One region of the Streptomyces sp. NPDC016640 genome, then DNA from elsewhere that is predicted to be linked to it. Evidence: riboswitches for the same ligand, from Rfam matches in the RefSeq annotation. Region 1 holds a riboswitch; the other holds the start of a gene.
The links. Region 1 has a riboswitch for cyclic di-AMP ahead of ACF07S_RS15905 (M23 family metallopeptidase). Riboswitches for the same ligand answer to the same signal wherever they lie in the genome.

Region 1 (5,569 bases):
GTCGATCCGCCGTTCCCGGGACAAGGGAGAGCCACGGTTCCCGGACGGCCCGAAGGCCGACCCGGCCGGATCGCACTTCGAGCGGCGGATCCGCAGCTTCCAGCCGCGCCGCAGCCGCGTCACCGCCGGCCAGGCGGACGCCCTGCAGCGGCTGTGGTCCCAGTGGGGCTTCGACATCGACGGCAGCCGGCGGCTCGACCTCGCCGAGTTCTTCGGCAACGACCACCCCGTCGTCCTGGAGATCGGCTTCGGCATGGGCGAGGCCACCGCGGCGATGGCCGCCGCCGACCCGGCCACCGACATCCTCGCCGTGGACGTCCACACCCCCGGCCAGGGCAATCTGCTCAACCTGGCCGACCGGCTCGGTCTGAGCAACGTACGGGTCGGCAACGGCGACGCGATCATCCTGCTGCGCGAGATGCTCGCCCCCGACTCCCTCGACGGGCTGCGCGTCTACTTCCCCGACCCCTGGCCCAAGAAGCGGCACCACAAGCGCCGGCTGATCCAGCCGGACTTCCTCACCCTCGCCGCGACCCGGCTCCGGCCGGGGGCGGTCCTGCACTGCGCCACCGACTGGGAGCCGTACGCGGAGCAGATGCTCGAGGTGCTCACCGCGCACCCCGCCTTCGAGAACACGCGGGCGGACGGGGGGTTCGCGCCGCGCCCCGCGTTCCGGCCGCTCACCCGTTTCGAGGGACAGGGACTGGAGAAGGGGCATGTCGTGAACGACCTGCTCTTCCGCCGCGTACCGCACGACGACCGGGACGGGCGCCGAGCCGAAGACCTGGCAAGAGACAGCACGTAGACCTCCTCTCCCCCGTTAGGGTCGATTCCTTGGCCTCCAGCCCTCCGCACCCGACCCATCCCGGCGCGGCCTCCGGCGGCACGCTGCGGCACGCGCACTGGTGGCAGCGGCCCTGGGTGCGTTACGGGGCGCTGACCACGCTGCTCGCGTTGTCCGGGCTGGTGATCCTCGCCCTGGTCCGGGAGCAGACCGGCACCCAGGGGTTCCTGGTCGGGCTGGGCCTCGCCGTCCTCCCGGTCCCGCTGCTCGTGGCCGCCTTCCGCTGGCTGGACCGGGTGGAACCGGGGCCCTGGCGGAACCTGCTGTTCTCCTTCGCCTGGGGGGCGTGTGCGGCGGCGCTGATGGCGATCGTCGCGAACAGCTTCGCCACGCGGTGGATAGCGACGGCGACCGCCGACCCGGCCGGCGCGGACACCCTCGGCGCGACGGTCATAGCACCGGTCGTGGAGGAGTCCGCGAAGGCCGCGGCCGTCCTCCTGGTCTTCCTCTTCCGCAGACGCGACTTCACCGGGATCCTCGACGGCGTGGTGATAGCCGGGGTCACCGCCACCGGCTTCGCGTTCACCGAGAACATCCTCTACCTGGGCACCGCCTTCGGCACCGACCGGCTCACCGGCGACACCGGCGTCGCCTCGGTCACCGCGGCGACGTTCTTCGTCCGCATCGTCATGTCGCCGTTCGCCCACCCCCTGTTCACCGTGCTCACCGGGATCGGCTTCGGCGTCGCCGCGCTCGCCACGGAACGGCAGCGGCTGCGGCGCGTGCTGCTCCCGCTCGGCGGGCTGCTCCTCGCGATGGGCATGCACGCGCTGTGGAACGGGTCCTCGGCCCTCGGCCCGTACGGCTTCTTCGCGGTGTACGCGGCGTTCATGGTGCCGACGTTCGGCCTGCTGACCTGGCTGGTGGTGTGGACGCGGCAGCGTGAGCTGCGAGCCGTCCGCACGGAGCTGCCCGCGTACGCGGCCGCCGGCTGGCTCACTCCCGCGGAGCCGTTCGTACTGGGCTCCATGCGGGCCCGGCGCATCGCCCGCCGTTACGCGCGCCGGTACGGCGGCAGGGCGGCGGCGCGGTCGATGGCACGGTACGAGGCGTACGCGACCTCGCTGGCGTTCCTGCGGCACCGGGGGCGGCTGGGGCGGGCGGGGGCGGACTTCGTCACGCGGGAACGGGAACTGCTGCTGGAGCTGTGGCACCGGCGGGGCGCGGCCCGTCCGGCCCTTGACCACGCCGCCCGCGTCACCGCGCCTCGGGTTCCGGTCGCCGCCGCGCCGTGGCCGGTGCCCGGGGCGTACGGGCATCCGATGCAGGGGCACCCGGCACACGGCCGTTTCCCACACGGGCACCCGACACACGGGCACCCGACACATGACCGTCCGGCACCTGGGCACCCGACACATGACCATCCGGCGCCTGGGCACCCGACAGGCGGTCATCCGCCGCACGGCCACCTGCCGTACGGGTTTCCGTACGGCGCGCACGAACCGAACGTCCACCGGTCGTCCTGAGGGGTCCGGGTTCCTTCCCGGTCCTGTCCCGCCCCCACACGCCTGACCGGCAGCCCTGACGCCGGAGTGTCGTCGTCGGGACTGCCGGGATGCGGGGCGAGCGCCTCAGCGGGCGGCGGGGCTCAGGGGGTGAGGCCCTTGCCGCGCAGCCACGCCAGCGGGTCGATGCCGGAGGTGGAGCCGCCGGGGTGGACCTCCAGGTGGAGGTGGGCGCCGGTGGAGTTGCCGGTGGAGCCGACCCGGCCGATCACATCGCCGGTGTTGACCTTCTGGCCGACGCTGACGCTGATGGACGACTGGTGGGCGTACCAGACCTCGGTGCCGTCGTCGAGGGTGAGCACGGTCTTGTAGCCGTAGGAGCCGTCCCAGCCGGCGGAGGTGATCGTGCCGGTGTGCACGGCCTTGATCAGCGTGCCCGTGGGGGCGGCGAAGTCGAGGCCGGTGTGGTAGCCGGAGGACCAGTAGGCGCCGGCCTGGCCGAAGGTGGAGCTGAGGGTGTACGAGGAGGTCGGCAGCGCGTACTGCTTGGCCAGCTTGGCGAGACGCTCGGCCTCGGCCTTCTCCCGGGCCTCCTCCTCCGCCTTCTCCTTGGCGGCGGCGGCCTTGGCCTTGGCCTCCTTCTCCGCCTTGGCGGCGGCCTCGGCGGCCGCCTTCTCGGCCGCGGCGACGGCCTCCGCCTCCGCCTTGCTCTCGGCCTGGTCCTGCTGCTGCTCGACCTGGGCCATGATCCGGGCGCGCAGCGCCTCGCCGGCGTCGGCGGCGCCCTGCTCGCTGTCGGCCGTGGTCATGCCGATGGTGCTGAGCGGGGTGGCCGTCCCCTCGGGCGTCTCCTCGTCGGAGATGAGGGAGCCCACGTTGGGCAGGTCGGGCAGGGAGATCGAGACCGGCGGCTTGCCGGCCTGCGCGCTGGCCATGCCGCCCGCCCCGACGGCCGCTATGACGCCGACGCCCAGGACGGTGGAGCTGCGGGCGAGTCCTCCGCCGCGCTGCTTGCTGACGCGGTGCCGGCCCCGGACCGGTCGGACGGACTCCGCCGTGGGGTTCCACGGCTCGAAGGGTCCCTCGTCGGTGTGGACACTGCCGTAGACGAAGGTCTCGCTCAGCTGGAACGGGGCCTCGGGGGCAGGCCGATTGGACGCCACGTGGGCGTACTCCTTTCCTTCCTTCTCCGCCTACCGGGTTAGCTGACGGGTTCGGAGCAGGAAGGTCTCCTACGCGCGTATACGAGCCGTGCTTCCACGGCGGTATCCACGCGATTCACCCCATGGGATGGTTCCCCGGTTCCCTTGCGGGATTCGGCGCGTGCGCGCGGAGCCGACGTCTGTGACGGCTGGGACGACCGCGCTGCGTTATCGAACGTTAATAGACGCGAGGGCCGTATTCCAAGCCGTTCCTCTTGATCTTTAACGAATCCCCTGGGGACTTAACGGCCACCGACTGCCAAAAACGGGCGAGTTGACCGCACTTCCCACGCCTCATCAGCTCTGACGGTGTGTCAGTTGTTATGCGTTGTGGGATGAATCACTCACGCTGGGTGATGGCGAGACCGGGGGAACCGCGACAGCGGACCGGAACAAGCCGACCGGGAGAAGCGAACCGAAAACGCCGAGGGCCGGAACCCTTTCGGATTCCGGCCCTCGGCCTTCAGTAGCGGGGACAGGATTTGAACCTGCGACCTCTGGGTTATGAGCCCAGCGAGCTACCGAGCTGCTCCACCCCGCGTCGTTGAACACCACTGTACGCCATGCACGGGACATGCCGCACACCCATTACCCGGCTCCGGTCTCACCGGCCGGTCAGATGGGCGTTCGGTGCCTTGGCCCGCTCCTCGTGCTCCGGCAGGACCACGACGGTGGCGCCCCCCTCCGTCAGCTCCCGGCTGCCGTCGGCGCCCGCCACGAAGGTGTCCGGCTCGCGCCAGGCCGTGACCACCCGCCGTACCCCCGCCTCCAGGATCAGCCGGGCACAGGGCGCGGGCCGGGACGCGCGGCGCGCGCAGGGCTCCAAACTGGAGTACACGGTCGCGGTCGCGAGCCGGGGATCCGCGGGACCGATCTTGGCGAGCGCGGCCTCCTCCGCGTGCACCACCGGGTCGGCGCCCTCCCGGGAGTGGCCGCGCGCCAGCTCCGTACCGTCCGCCGCCACCACGACCGCGCCCACGCTGAACGCCGTCCGTGAGGGCGGGCACCGGTCGGCCAGGTCGCAGGCGAGGGCGAGCCAGTGGTGGTCGGCGGCGGAGGGCAGCGGGCCGGCGCCGGGGGCGGTGGGCTCGTAACGCGTCAGGACGACGTCGCCGACCGGGCGGGTCTCGACCAGCCGCAGCCGGCCGGCCTGGTACGCACCGGGGCCGAACAGGCGGGGTGCGTCCGGGGCGCCGACGAACAGCGGGGCGAGGACCAGCTGGAGTTCGTCCGCGAGGCCCTGGGTGAGCAGCTGGGTGTGGATCCGGCCGCCGCCCTCGACCATCAGCCGCCGGACGCCGCGCACGCCGTGCAGGTGCTCCAGGAGCCGCCGCCAGTCGATCTCCGGCCCGAGCGGGACGACGTCGGCGGCGAGACCGTGGGCGCGGGCCCGCTCGGCGCCCTGGTCGGTGGTGTAGAGCAGCTTCTCGCCGCCGGTGTGCCAGAACCGCGCCGCCGGGTCCAGGTCACCGGAGCCGCTGACGGTGACCTTGAGCGGAAAGGCGGGCCGGCCCCCGGCGACCCGGGCGGCGCGCCGTCCGGGCGAGTTGACCAGCAGCCGGGGATTGTCGGCGCGGATGGTGCCGGCGCCGACCAGGATGGCGTCCGCGGATGCCCGCACCTCGTCGACCCGGTCGAAGTCGGCCGGGCCGGACAGCAGCAGCCGCTCGGGGCCGGTGTCGTCCAGGTAGCCGTCCAGGGAGACGGCGGCGGACAGCAGGACGTACGGGTGGGGCATCGGCGTACTCCGGGTGAGGAACGGCAGCGGGCGGGGACCGGGGCGGGCGGGCCGGTGCGGCCCGGGTCCAGTCTGACAACAGACCCGGCGGGGGCACGTCCTCGCCCGCGCCCCGGTGCACCGCGGGCCGGTGCGCGGGTCAGGGCTCGATCGGACGCACGCGGATGGCGTACCGGGTGAGCTCCAGCCGGTCCTTCGGACCGGGGGTGGCCGGCGGACTGGTGCGGCGCCGCTCCACCGTCCCGGGACTGATCACGAGGAGGTGCGCGATCTGCTGCGAGGCGTGTCCCCCGGCGACGAGCTCGAGGATCTCCTCCGGGCCGGCCCGGGTGGCCTCCCG
Region 2 (5,569 bases), on a different contig from region 1:
GAGCCGTGCTCGGCCCGGCCCGGGTGATCGAGCACCTGGTCAACGCGGCGCGGACGTTCATCTTCGACACGGGGCTCGCCCCGGCGGCGGCGGGCGCGGCCCTGGCGGCGCTGCGGCTGCTGCGCCGCGAGCCCGAACGCGCGGCGCGGGCGGGTGCGGTGGCGCGGGAACTGCACGCCCGGTTGACGGCCGAGGGTCTGGAGGCGGCGCGTCCGGACGCCGCGGTCGTCTCCGTGCGCGCCCCTTCCCCGGAGCAGGCCGTGCGATGGGCGGCCGACTGCCGGGCGGCCGGCCTGTCCGTGGGCTGCTTCCGTCCTCCTTCCGTACCCGACGGCATCTCACGGCTCAGACTGACCGCCCGCGCGGACCTGTCCGGGGCGGAGATCGAACGCGCTGTACGGGTGATCGGCGAGACGCGGCCATGAGTCGGCGGGGCACGGTCGTGCGTCGCACGATGACGGGTGGAACGGCCGGGTCAGCGGATGCGGGGCCGCATCAGCGGACCGCGGTCACGAACCCCGCCCAGCTCTCGGGGGAGAAGAGCAGCGCGGGTCCGGCCGGGGTCTTGGAGTCGCGCACGGCGAGCAGTCCGGCCAGGGGGCCGGTGGCCGGCCGGGCCGTCTCGACGCAGTTGTTCGCCCCCGTGCTGTAGCTGCTGCGCAGCCACCGCGCACCGTGCAGTGCGAGGCTGGAAGGAATGGTCCGAGGCGGTGTGGGCATCGTGCCTCCTTACGCGCCGGCTGCTGCGCCGGCGATGAAATCCAACGAGTCCTCTGGCGAAAGGGCGTGGACCGAAAGGGCGTTGAAGGCTTCCACGTAGGTCCTGAGGTCTTCTTTCCGCTCCAGATGGAGGCTACTCGTCAAGTGGTCGAGAACAACCACATCCAGATCGGAAGTGCGCGAAAATGAAAAGATTACGAAAGGGCCGGTAACCCCGATGTGTGCCCCCGCGGTGAACGGCAGGACCTGCAGCCGCACCTGGGGAAGCCGGGCCGCCTCGACCAGCCGGGTCAGCTGCCGGGCCATCACGCCGGGACCACCGACCTGGCGGCGCAGCACCGCCTCGTCCAGGACCGCGCTCAGCTCCAGCGGCGGGTCCGCCCGCAGCACGTCCTGCCGGGCCAGCCGTACCTCCACCAGGGCGTCCAGTCGTTCCTCCGACGTGCCCTCCAGGGCGGCCTCGGTCACCGCCCGCGCGTACTCCGGGGTCTGCAGCAGCCCGGGGATCACCGTGGTCTCCAGGGTGCGCATCGCGCTCGCCTGCGACTCCAGGCTGATGAAGTCGCGGTAGGTGGGCGGCAGCACACCGCGGTAGGCGTGCCACCAGTGGTGCCGGCCGGCGCCGTCGCCGGTGCCCGACAGCACCAGCAGCAGCTCCCGCAGCTGCGGATCGGACACGCCGTAGACATCGAGCAGTAAGCGCACATCGGCCGGCTTCACCCCGCTCGTGCCGGTCTCGATCCGGCTCACCTTCGACTGGTGCCAGCCCGCCAGCCGGGCCGCCTCACCACTGGTGAGCCCCGTCGAGGCGCGCAGCGCGCGCAGCTCCGCGCCGAGTTTCCGGCGGCGCACCGCGGGGCCGTACTGCATGGACCTCTCCCTACTCCTTCCGAGCCGCCCGGATACGGTCTCCCGTCGCAGAGTTCACCGCTTTGAGCGACAGATATATGCATATCTTGGGGGATCGTCGCCCTATGCCGTGCGGGGGTGGCAGTCTGGCGACGAAGCACCAGTGCGGGACCGTACTCGAACCAACCGCTCCGTGTCGGACTGCGGTCCCGTGGGAAAGGGACGACGTCGCCATGGCAGATCACCTGGAAGCATCCGTCACTCTGCCGAGCGATCCCGCCTCGGTCCCGGCCGCCCGTGCGCATGTGGTGGGCACACTGCTGGAATGGGGCATGCCGGCGGATGCGGAACTGTCCGACACCGTCCGGCTGATCGTCTCCGAACTCGCCACCAACGCGGTGCAGCACACGCTGGGGCAGTCGCCCACGTTCACGGTGGACGTCGTCCTGGTCCGCGACGAACAGCTGCACATCGGTGTGACGGACAGTCATCCCCGGCTTCCCAAGCGGCTGCCCGCCGCGGTCCAGCAGGACAACGGCCGGGGGCTGGTCATCATCCGCTGGCTGACCGCGGAGTGCGGCGGCAGGCTCAGAATCCGCCCCACGCGTGAGGGCGGCAAGACCGTCTCGGTGGCGCTCCCGTGGACCGTCCGGTCCGCCGGAGCGGTCACGGCGGCGGGGCGGCAGGAGCCGTAGGAGGTGGGCCCGCCGGTCACGGTGGCGGGGCGGCGGCGTGTCGGGCCGCCGCCCCGCGGATCACTTCACCCGGCCGTACCAGACGCTGCGGGACCAGATCTTCTGCAGACGCACCACGTCCCCGGTCTTCGGGGCGTGCCAGATCTTGCCCTGCCCCGCGTAGATGCCGACGTGGTACACGTAACTGCCCGAATGGAAGAAGACCAGGTCTCCCGCCCGGCGGCTGCCGGCGGAGATGTGGCGGGTCTTGTTGTACTGCTGGGCGGCGGTGCGCGGCAGTTTCTTGCCCGCCTTCTTGAACGAGTACAGCGTCAGACCCGAGCAGTCGAACCTGTGCGGTCCCACGGCGCCCCACTGGTACGGCGAGCCCTTCTTGGCGGCGGCGATGCGCAGGGCCTTGGTGGCCGGGGTCGCGGCCGCCGCCTCCGAGGCGACGCCGGGGACCGCGATGGAGCCGCCCACGGCGGCCAGGGTGAGGGCCGAGGCCGTGCCGGCCCGGGCCATGAGAGACGGGACACGATTGAGCGCAGTCATGCGCAACCCTTCGTCAGCCGCCTGTGAAGGATGACCTGTCGGATTCGGGCTGGCGAAGTTGCCCGGCCGCACGAGTGCGGCTTCACCCCAAGGACTGCTCGGAACTGACGTCCCGGCGGCCCGTCGTGCTCGGGTCCTCCACTCCTGCCGATCCACTCCTGTCGACCGGTCATCCGGGTGGCGGCAGGACTCGGCGTCCACCCGGATCGCCCCGCCGCGGCGGCGGGGTCTTGTCGTCAGTCAGGGATCTTGGCCCATGAAGGGATCGAAAACCCAACGGAACGGGGGGTTTGTGTTGTTACTCACCACTCCACCGTTCGGATGGACACCTGCCCGTCCGGGTCGCCGTCCAGGGCGCCGGTGAGCCCCGGACCAGCGAAGAAAAGCCCGATTCCGCCTTCGGGCGCGCGCGTTGCGCAACTTCGGCGCCCCGAAAACAGCAGCCTCGTCTACGCCGGATGGAGGTACGCCGTTCGGTCCGTTTCAACTCCGGACGGGACGCGCCGTCGTCGGGGGTGCCGTGCGCATCGGCCCGGGCGTCAACTGCCCGGGTCCGGCGGGAGGGTGACCCGGGCCGCGCGCCGTTCCCCGTCCAGCACCCGCAGCGCGCGGGCCAGGGTGGCGGCGTGCAGTTCGCTCTCACCGCGCCGGTGCATCAGGGTCAGCGCGTCGCGCAGTGCGACGGCCGTGCCGACCAGCGCCCGGGCCGCGCGCAGCCCGCGGTAGGTGTCACCGCCCAGGGCCGGATTGACACGGCCGAGCAGATCGACGACCTCGGGGCAACGGCCGGTCGATTCGGCCTCGGCGCGGGTCGACGCGGGCAGCGGCGGCAGTTCCGGTGGCAGCGTCCGCGGCTCACTTCGCGTCCGGGGCGGGGTACGCGCTCCGGCGGGCGGGCACGATCCGGTCCGCCGGTCCGTAGTCCACCGCCGCCCGCGCGTCGAGGACCGTGTCCCGCTCGACGTCCGCCCGGACCCGTTCCGCGGTACGGCCCGTGTGCCGGACCAGCATCTCCTCCATGCGGGACCGGACGCGGGTCGGCTCCTCGGCCCGGACCGCCGGATCGTCGGTCCGGCCCTGGACGGGTTCCTCGACCGGGGCAGGCGGAGCAGCAGGCGCGAGCCGGGCAGCACCGCTCGCCTGCCCGGGGTGCCGGCGGCCGGCAGCACCGCGGCCGTCCCCTCCGCCCGGCCCGGACAGACCGTCTCCACGTCGCAGGTGACGTAACACAGCGTGTCGTAGAACGCGGACATGGCGTGGAAGGAGCCGCCGGGGGGAGAGGGCCGGCCGCCTCCCAGGGCGCCGGCCGTGCGGTCCGATCAGCCGACGGGGGCCGGGCCGCGTCCGGACGCGGGCCCGGGCTTCCCCGTACGTTCCTTCAGCGGCCCGGCGAGGAGCACGGCGCCCAGCCCCAGAGCGGCCCACCAGGTCAGCGTCAGGGCCGGGCCCGCCGCGGCCGCGCCGTCGAAGAAGGACACCGAGCGCAGCAGCGACACGCCCGCCCCCGGGGGCAGCCACTGGCCGATCGCACCGGCCGGTTCGGGCAGCATCTCCGGTGCCGAGGCCGCCCCCGAGAACGGGTTGCCGAACAGCATGATCACGAAGGCGCCGAGCCCGATACCGGCCTGCCCGAGGAGCCCCGCGAGTCCGGCGACCGTCGCGCCCATGGCCAGTGCGGCCAGCCCGAACGTCGCGGCCACGGCCCACCAGTTCCCGGGGACCGCGTCCAGCCAGCTGTGCGCCAGTGCCGCGGCCACCGCGCCCACCAGGACGGCGGAGCCGGCCAGCGCGGCGAGCGCGCGGGCGCCGCGCAGCCCCAGCAGTGTCACCGCGGCGCCGCCCGCGATCCCGGCCAGGGCCAGGGGCAGCACGCTGGTGTTCATCACCGCGCCCCGCGGATCCCGTTCGGCGGCGGGTACGACGTCCACGGTGGTGACCGGCGTGCCGGAGGCGGCCGCCGGCTGCGCCACCGCCTCCTGCAGCAGCTGGGCCACGGCCGGGCTCGCGGCGGACGCGGTGAGCAGCCTCGGGCCCCGCTCCGTGACGACGACCGCGCCGTACACCTCGCGCTTCTCCACGGCCTCGCGGGCGGCGGCCTCGTCGGCGTAGCGGTGCAGCTCGAAGGCGCCCTCCTGCCGCTCCAGCCGCTGCTCCACCGGTGCCGTGGCGGCGGCGGGGCCGGCCACGCCCAGCGGCAGGTCGTGGGGTGCCGTGCGGGCCGCCGGCCAGGCGAAGGCCCACAGGGCCAGCGCCACCAGGGCGGGGATCAGCACCACCACGGCGGCGACCCGGCGGTGCGGAGACAACGAGGAAGGGGACATGAAGACTCCCGCATCAAAAAGAAGGATCGTTCGTTTTAGTTCTTCCCCACCGTCCCGCTCCGCTGTTTCCTTGTCAAGAAGGAATGTTCGTTTTAGATTGCCGCCATGGCCCGTGTATCCCAGGAACACCTCGACGCCCGCCGCCGCCAGATCCTCGACGGCGCCACGCTCTGCTTCGCCCGCAACGGCTTCCACGCCACCTCGATGCAGGACGTGCTCAAGGAGGTGGACCTCTCCGCCGGAGCCGTCTACCGGTACTTCAGCGGGAAGGACGAGCTGATCGCCGCGATCGTGACGGAGGTGCTCGGCACGGTGCGCGACATCTACGAGCAGGCCGCGCGGGAGAGCCCGCCGGCCACCCCGGACGTGCTCATTCCGCGCACCCTGGCCCGGATGCGGGAGCTGCGCCCGGCGACGCTGGACGGCGAGTGGATGTTCCCCCGGCTGATG

Region 2: another riboswitch for cyclic di-AMP. It lies ahead of ACF07S_RS09785 (C40 family peptidase); the one in region 1 lies ahead of ACF07S_RS15905 (M23 family metallopeptidase).

The regions. Positions count from the first base shown of each region.
Region 1 is NZ_JBIBRG010000006.1:417,443-423,011, reverse strand. It holds gene trmB (tRNA (guanosine(46)-N7)-methyltransferase TrmB) at 1-805, shown strand, start outside; gene ACF07S_RS15910 (PrsW family glutamic-type intramembrane protease) at 835-2,310, shown strand; gene ACF07S_RS15905 (M23 family metallopeptidase) at 2,433-3,452, opposite strand; cyclic di-AMP (ydaO/yuaA leader) riboswitch at 3,465-3,621, opposite strand; tRNA gene ACF07S_RS15900 (tRNA-Met) at 3,959-4,032, opposite strand; gene ACF07S_RS15895 (dihydrofolate reductase family protein) at 4,096-5,229, opposite strand; partial or broken gene ACF07S_RS15890 (DNA-binding response regulator) at 5,369-5,545, opposite strand.
Region 2 is NZ_JBIBRG010000004.1:93,771-99,339, forward strand. It holds gene ACF07S_RS09765 (8-amino-7-oxononanoate synthase) at 1-425, shown strand, start outside; gene ACF07S_RS09770 (DUF397 domain-containing protein) at 496-720, opposite strand; gene ACF07S_RS09775 (helix-turn-helix domain-containing protein) at 730-1,590, opposite strand; gene ACF07S_RS09780 (ATP-binding protein) at 1,803-2,264, shown strand; gene ACF07S_RS09785 (C40 family peptidase) at 2,325-2,798, opposite strand; cyclic di-AMP (ydaO/yuaA leader) riboswitch at 2,802-3,004, opposite strand; gene ACF07S_RS09790 (hypothetical protein) at 3,338-3,643, opposite strand; gene ACF07S_RS09795 (ATP-dependent Clp protease proteolytic subunit) at 3,654-3,998, opposite strand; partial or broken gene ACF07S_RS09800 (ATP-dependent Clp protease proteolytic subunit) at 3,950-4,051, opposite strand; gene ACF07S_RS09805 (ABC transporter permease) at 4,118-5,119, opposite strand; gene ACF07S_RS09810 (TetR/AcrR family transcriptional regulator) at 5,225-5,569, shown strand, end outside.